Regions from separate parts of the Shewanella sp. 125m-1 genome, predicted to be linked through region 1. Evidence: predicted binding sites of a transcription regulator. Region 1 holds the regulator's gene; the other holds the start of a gene.
What was found. Region 1 encodes sigma-54, which starts transcription at its own class of promoters, with help from an activator protein. Its sites were predicted from a motif close to GTTGGCACGNNNNTNGNNT; they were not measured.
Positions count from the first base shown of each region.

Region 1 (3,709 bases):
TGGTTATATTGTGTAAGTGTATAGATTAACTTTTTTAAGGCTGAAAGCAAGAAGTTGAGCGGGTGAATAAGAATAAATAATATTGCTGTAATAATTACTTAGGTCTTTAAATCATTTACCTTTTGTGTAAAAAAATAAATAACTTAAAGACCTGAGTAGTTAGCTATTGGGTAATGACTTGGTATAGTTCTGATTCATTGCTGGTCTTTCTCAACTGCTTAACCACCGCTTTATCGTTGAGTTTTTCAGCCATACAAGACAGTGTTGCTAAATGTTGCTCACACTGATCAGATGGCACCAATAAAGCAAATAGAATATCGACAGGCTGCTTATCGAATGAGTCAAATGGGATAGGAACTTCACATTTAACTAATACTGCAACTGGACGTTCTATATTCGACAGCCTTCCATGAGGAATCGCTATACCATTACCTATTCCCGTGCTACCCATTTTCTCTCGTGCCAAGAGACTTTCAAAGATCTCTTGTGAAGAAAGGGTTGGGTACTGGACAGCGGCAATGTCACTGATTAACTCCAGTACTTTTTTCTTACTGCCCGGAGTGGCGCAGGTAGTGCACTCCGGCTGCAGGATGGTACTTAGTTCCATCGTTAGTGTTTAGTCAGCTTCTCTTTGTGTTTAATAACCTGACGATCTAGTTTATCGATCAGGGAGTCTATTGCAGCATACATATCTGCATGTTCCGAAATAGCAAATACTTCCCCTTTTTTAAGGTGAATTTTAGCTTCGGCAATCTGCTGCATTTTTTGTACATTCAAAATAACGTGCACATTATTGATCTGATCGAAATGTCGTTCAAGCTTTGTAAATTTCTCTTCTACATAACCGCGTAGTGAATCGGTGATTTCGATGTGATGTCCTGTCAGGTTGATTTGCATTATCGATCCTCCATGTGCCTAATTTTGAGTTATAAACTCTTACGTTGGTTTGAGGGCGGGATCAGCATCGCTTCTCGATATTTTGCAATCGTACGTCTAGCAACTTTAATCCCTTGTTCAGCCAGAAGCTGGGCCATTTTGCTATCGCTTAACGGTTTCCTCTGGTTTTCAGCTGCGACTAATTTCTTAATAAATGCCCTAATTGCTGTCGATGAGCATTCTCCGCCATCGTCGGTACCCACATGGCTTGAGAAGAAATATTTTAGTTCAAAAATGCCCCTTGGGGTGTGCATGTACTTCTGTGTGGTAACACGTGAAATGGTAGATTCATGCATTTCAACAGCTTCGGCAATGTCATTGAGTACCATAGGTTTCATGGCTTCTTCACCGAACTCAAAAAAGCCTTGCTGGAATTTGACGATACAGTTTGTCACTTTCAATAAGGTGTCGTTGCGGCTTTCCAGGCTCTTTATAAACCACTTAGCTTCTTGCAGGTGGCCACGGATAAATTGACCGTCGGCCTGATTCGTTGTGCTACGCGCCATTGATGCGTAATGCTGATTAACATTAATCTTAGGCATATAGTCAGGATTTAGCTCTACCACCCAGCGACCTTTTTTCTTGCTGACAGACACGTCGGGAATGACGTATTCATCTTTACTGCGTGCAATGGCAAGCCCAGGTCTTGGGTTAAGAGTTTGGATCAGTGTGATCGCCTCACGTAAATCATCCTCTTTGAGTTTGGTTTTACGCATTAACTGCCTAAAATCACGCCCCGCAATAAGGTCTAAATAGTCTTTAATCAGTAATCTTGCATTTTCAATGTGCGGTGTATCTGCGGCATATTGTGCTAGCTGGATAAGTAGGCATTCACTTAAGTTGCGGGCGGCAACACCGATAGGATCAAAATGTTGAATTCGTTTTAAAACGGCTTCGACTTCATCGAGTTCAGTTTCAGGATCGCCCATCGCTTCGAGAATTTCGTCACAGCTCTGGGTTAAATAACCTCGTTCATCGATCGCATCAATAATCGCGGTGGCGATAGCAAGATCGTTATCTGAAAATGGGGTGAGGTTCTTTTGCCACTCAAGATGCTCATATAAGCCTTCGCTAGTCTCGCCTTGGAATGGCATGTCATCTTCACGACTTACGCCTGAGCTAGCATTAGAGGAAACGGTGTAGACTTCATCCCAAGTGGTATCCATAGGCAGGTCATCGGGCATGGAATCTTGGGTGAGGGCTTCGGAGGTGTCAACGCTTGCGCTATCTTGGGTGAGTTCACTATTAGAGTCATTTACAGAGTGATCTTCATCGTTGATCATATCGCCATCTGACTGCTCTTCATCTAGCTCCAGTAACGGATTAGAATCTAATGCTTGTTGGATCTCTTGTTGCAGCTCTAAAGAAGACAGTTGTAACAGGCGAATGGCCTGTTGTAACTGGGGAGTCATAGTGAGCTGTTGACCCATTTTGAGCTGGAGTGACGCTTTCATTTTACCGCTATTCCCTACACTGTAGTTAAACGTTAAAGCTCGTTGAACTGGCGAAGGTTGCTCAAAAACTCAACACGTTGATTTTTTTTGGAAATAATTCCATATTGAGTTTTTCAGCTTCCATACTGTGAATTAACTATAGCCTGAATTGTTCACCTAAGTACACCGCTCGAACCTGTTGGTTGTCCAAGATTTCGGCAGGTGTACCTTCAGCAATCAGATTTCCGTGGCTTACTATGTAAGCACGCTCACAAACGTCCAAAGTTTCGCGAACATTATGATCGGTGATCAGTACGCCCAGACCGCGACTCTTAAGTTGTTCAATAATTTTTTTAATATCGATAACTGAAATGGGGTCAACACCCGCGAACGGCTCATCTAACAAGATAAACTTTGGATTAGCTGCGAGTGCCCGAGCAATTTCTACCCGGCGGCGTTCGCCTCCAGACAATGCCATACCTTGGCTGTCACGAATGTGAGTGATATGAAACTCTTCGAGTAGATGCTCAAGTTGTTCTTCACGTTGCTCGTTATTGATGTCATGACGAGTCTGTAAGACGGCCATGATGTTGTCACGTACTGACAGCTTTCTAAAAATACTGGCTTCCTGAGGTAGGTAACCGATACCTTTACGGGCGCGTAAATGCATAGGATCGAGCGTAAGATCGTCATCATCAATAAAGATCTTACCCTTATCACTCTGTACTAGGCCAACCACCATGTAGAATGTCGTTGTTTTACCTGCACCGTTTGGGCCAAGCAAACCAACAATCTGACCTGTCTTTACGGTTAAGCTAACATCTTGTACGACGGCACGATTTTTATAGCTCTTAGCAAGATTGACCGCTTTTAAGGTGATTTGGTTCATTGCTGTTCCTGCTTTTTCGCTGGCGATTCTGGTTTCTCTTCCTGATAGGTTTCAGGCTGAATAATGGTGATAACTCTGTCATCGCCCTTGCCAGTACTTTCTGCAATAAGCTGTTGCAAACTGATGTTGTATTTAATGCGGTTACCTGTGACCTGGCTACCGTCTTGCGCTAGGGTGGCTTCGCCGACTAAGGTGAGTGTGCGCGTAGCAAGTTCGTAGCGGATCTCTTTTGCGCTAGCCGTTGCCGGGCGTCCATCATCCATTATTTGGGTGTAAGTGGCTGGGTTACCAGTCGCCACAAGCGTTTTACCGCTCTTATCTTCTTTTGAGAAAACCCGTAGCTTATCGGCATTCATCTTGATTGTGCCCTGAGTGACTTCGACAGGCCCAAAAAAGATAACCTGATTATTCTTGATATCAGCTTCTTGGCTAGCGGCCGCAATTTTCACCT
Region 1 is NZ_JBRILT010000010.1:12,815-16,523, reverse strand. It holds gene ptsN (PTS IIA-like nitrogen regulatory protein PtsN) at 164-607, opposite strand; gene hpf (ribosome hibernation promoting factor) at 610-897, opposite strand; gene ACVBIK_RS06820 (RNA polymerase factor sigma-54) at 927-2,390, opposite strand; gene lptB (LPS export ABC transporter ATP-binding protein) at 2,527-3,258, opposite strand; gene lptA (lipopolysaccharide transport periplasmic protein LptA) at 3,255-3,709, opposite strand, start outside.

Region 2 (3,709 bases), on a different contig from region 1:
AAAAATCCTGCCAGCGTCCCCCTTGGGGTATCTCGAAATAAGCTGTCTTTATAATCGTATAACTCTTCTTTGGCAGGTAGTGTCTGGGGATCCTTGGCTGGTTGCTGCGCAGCCGTGATAACGCCCGTACTATGTGCAACAAAAGGAGTGATAAGTGCGATAAATAAGACTAAAACTGAGGTAAACCGTAACATGAAGACTCCATTAGAAGGACGATTCCTTGCGCTAGCAGAACAAGTGCTACACACCTTAGCAAACTTTAACCCACTGTTAACACTCAATTGAGTGTAAAAAAAGCAGAAATTGTTCAATTAAAGGCTTGACATTAAAACCACACTGAATATAATTCGCTCAGTTTTTCAGATAGACCCTTTTAGATAGAAATCACCGCCTTTTTGTAAAATCCACGACTCGTCGTTTGATCCCCACATAAGCGTTATCTCAACTGGTTAAAATCATCTTTATTACAGTCATGCTACTGTCATAACATTATGCTTAACTGCTAAGCAGCTTGTTTATATGTGAAATTTGTGACATCGCAAACACATTCACATACATAATTAAACGCAAGCGACTTGTATAAGCATTAAAAGATGAGTAATCTCGAATAGAACTTAAAATTCATCTTTCGCAAAAATGCTAAGGATATCTTATTGTTAAAAAGCACTACCTGTATTAGGTAGCTTAAAATAAAAGGAGTGTGGCATATGTCATACCAAGTAAATGGACATGAAATTACAGTTAACTTTCCAGTTGATTCTATTTCAGTCAACAAAACATCAATCGCCTTTACTGACAGTCAAGGCAAAAATAGACAAACATTTTCTAAGCGTACTGAAGCGCTTCAATTTATGAAATGGTTATTGTCTAGCAATAAATAAGCTAAAATAGTAAAAACTGACTCTTCGATACACCTCCTCTCACTCGTATCGAATGTTTGTCTTCATAGGCAAACGAATAGGACTGACACATCTACTCAGCTATTTAGTCACATTCATTTGGTTTAGGCTTTACCTAACTGCTTTACTTAACTGAAAGGTATCTAGCCTAACCAAATGGAATAATCTCTTCCTAACTCATATTCCAAAGCGTCTGTTACCGCTAAATCTTTAAATCTTACCAGTCATATTTACGTTTATATCTCAGAAGCTGTATTTACGTTTATATCTGGGGAGCATAGTTGCATTACCGAGTAACCCGCCTTGGTGAATATAAAGCATTGGTAAGCACGGCTCTGTATCAAGTAGTTTTTCAACACACATCCAGCCAAGTGGATCGTAAAGTAGTTCAAACTCAATACCTGACTCTGACACCTTGTTATACATATCGTAAAAAGGCTTATACAGCTTACCAAAATGATATTTTTTGCCTATATCAACAATCCTAGGGTGTAATTGCTCATTACTCACCAGAAGCCTAAACTGCTGTTTTAGATAATCGTTATCACCGACACAGGCGCACGTTAATACTTCGATGTGTGGCGCATATAACGCCATATATTCACTTAAAAATACCGCCGTTGTGCCCGTTCCCGAGGGGAGAAACACTCGTAACTCACTTAGCTGCTCACTCGCACACCAATCAACCACTTCTTGTGCCAATTTATGTACCCCATAGCGTGCATATTCACAGCGCCCTCCTTCAGGAACAAGCAGTAGTTCATCATGATGGGGTAAAACATGTTGCTCAATATACTCAATACAGCTCAAATCTTGCCTATCCGACAACGTTGACACATCAATGACATTCGCACCGTTAGCGATGGCTGCGGCATAGTTACCAACCGTCGAGCTCAATACCTGTTCCGCAATATGGTCGACATAAAAATCGAGCCTTAATCCCTTAATTTTGGCTAATGCCGACATCGAATACAGAGAATTGGCTACAGGCGAGCCATGGCCGACTAAACCAGACTTACCTGGAAATTCATTATCAAGAAAATAGGCAAATTTACGCGCTTTATTTCCAGAAAATGCCTCACTTAACAGATCGTCACGTTTGACATAAACATGATTGCCATTAAAAGAGATGGTTTCTACCGGTGTGTTAGCTAACAAAGAAGTACTCACTCAGATCCCTGACGGTTAATTAATAATTTTTCCCAGTCTATTCTAAACCTTTGCCCCATTTGAGGTAAGAGAATTAATAACCTATCCACAGGATTAAAAGTAGCAACAACTCAATTTTTGCTCATAGCCGCAAAGTAAGCCTGCTGAAGACTCAATGTAAAAATCACTAATTATTAGTCAAAAGGCTTACCGATACTTTCTACTCACTAGCAAATTACAATTAAAAACACTTAAATACAATAGCTTACATGTTGGCACGAAAATCGCTTAGATAAAAACATACCCTAAAGAGGGAATGAAAATTAAGGAGCCGTTAATGGCAGTACTACGTTTAGTGTTTAATATTGCTTGGTTTGTTTTAGGTGGTTTTGTTATGGGTCTAGCATGGTGGTTTGTAGGGCTACTGTGTTTTATCAGTATTATCGGCATTCCCTTCGGTAGAGCCTGCTTTGTAATAGGTGAAATGACATTCTGGCCATTTGGACAAGATTCAATCAATAGACGCACACTAACGGGCAGTGAAGATATAGGTACCGGCGCATTTGGCATGGTGGGTAATATTATCTGGTTCCTATTTTTTGGGATCTGGCTAGCTATCGGGCACATTGCTCATGCATTAGCTTGTGCGGTCACGATTATCGGGATCCCATTTGCTTTGCAACATCTCAAATTAGCGATATTGAGTTTAACCCCTATCGGCCAAACCGTAGTGGCAAAGGCCTAATGATCTTGTTAAGTAATAGGTATTGCAGCAAGGTTTTTGTGGCGAGTCGAAACTCAAATCTATCTTGAATGCTTATCTTGTGTAATCAGTTAACTAATGAAAAAAGTTAACTAAGCTTGCTCAATAATATTGAGTAAGCTTTTACGCATTCAAGGCGAACCTGTCAGGCTTTGATTTCGCTCAATATCATTCATCATGTAGGAGCTAACTGCTCAGCGATGTGGCCCAAAAGTCGCTGATTTCATTTGTTCTCATTGATAGTTTGATAAAGAAGACTTTTAATAAAGACAGTTTTTAATAAATAAGTATTTTAATAAAGACGATTTGGGGAGAAAAAGACTTGAGGTTTCATACCGGTTAACTCAGATAAATAACATCACTGAACCATATTTTTTTCTAAAATAGCCTTCACATCAATTTTGCTAAGACCTTGATTAAATCGCTCACGCCACTTACGCCCCGCTTCATTATTTTTAAATGCGATAAATAACTCTTTATAGGTCAAAAGCTTCTTATTAAATTGCAGTTTATGCTTTAGCGCCTTCATATTCGGTTGCGCCAAAATATACTGCAGAACATGCTCATCAATTATCGCACCGTCGATTCGACCAGTAACCACCTTGTTCACATTATGTTGATCCGATGCCACCGCCTCAAAAGGCTGCACTCCTTGTGCCATCATCCCATCCAGTTCTGGAGTATTGACATAACCTTCAACCACTCCGATAGTATAGTGATTCAAGTCGCTCTGCTGCGTCCAGCTGATAGGATGGGACTTTTGCTCTACTAAACCTAAGCCACTTCGCCCCATAGACTCAGAAAAAACAAACTTATCTGTTGGATATGCATATTCAGGAAGGTAACCAAGGTACTTAGAATTATTACGTGATGCCATTCTCACCGCTCGACTCCATGG
Region 2 is NZ_JBRILT010000060.1:6,673-10,381, reverse strand. It holds gene ACVBIK_RS19000 (mechanosensitive ion channel family protein) at 1-194, opposite strand, end outside; gene ACVBIK_RS18995 (hypothetical protein) at 708-881, shown strand; gene ACVBIK_RS18990 (pyridoxal-phosphate dependent enzyme) at 1,143-2,057, opposite strand; gene ACVBIK_RS18985 (YccF domain-containing protein) at 2,386-2,793, shown strand; gene ACVBIK_RS18980 (substrate-binding periplasmic protein) at 3,170-3,709, opposite strand, start outside.
Region 2: the regulator sigma-54 is predicted to act here: its motif matches at 2,320-2,338, upstream of ACVBIK_RS18985 (YccF domain-containing protein).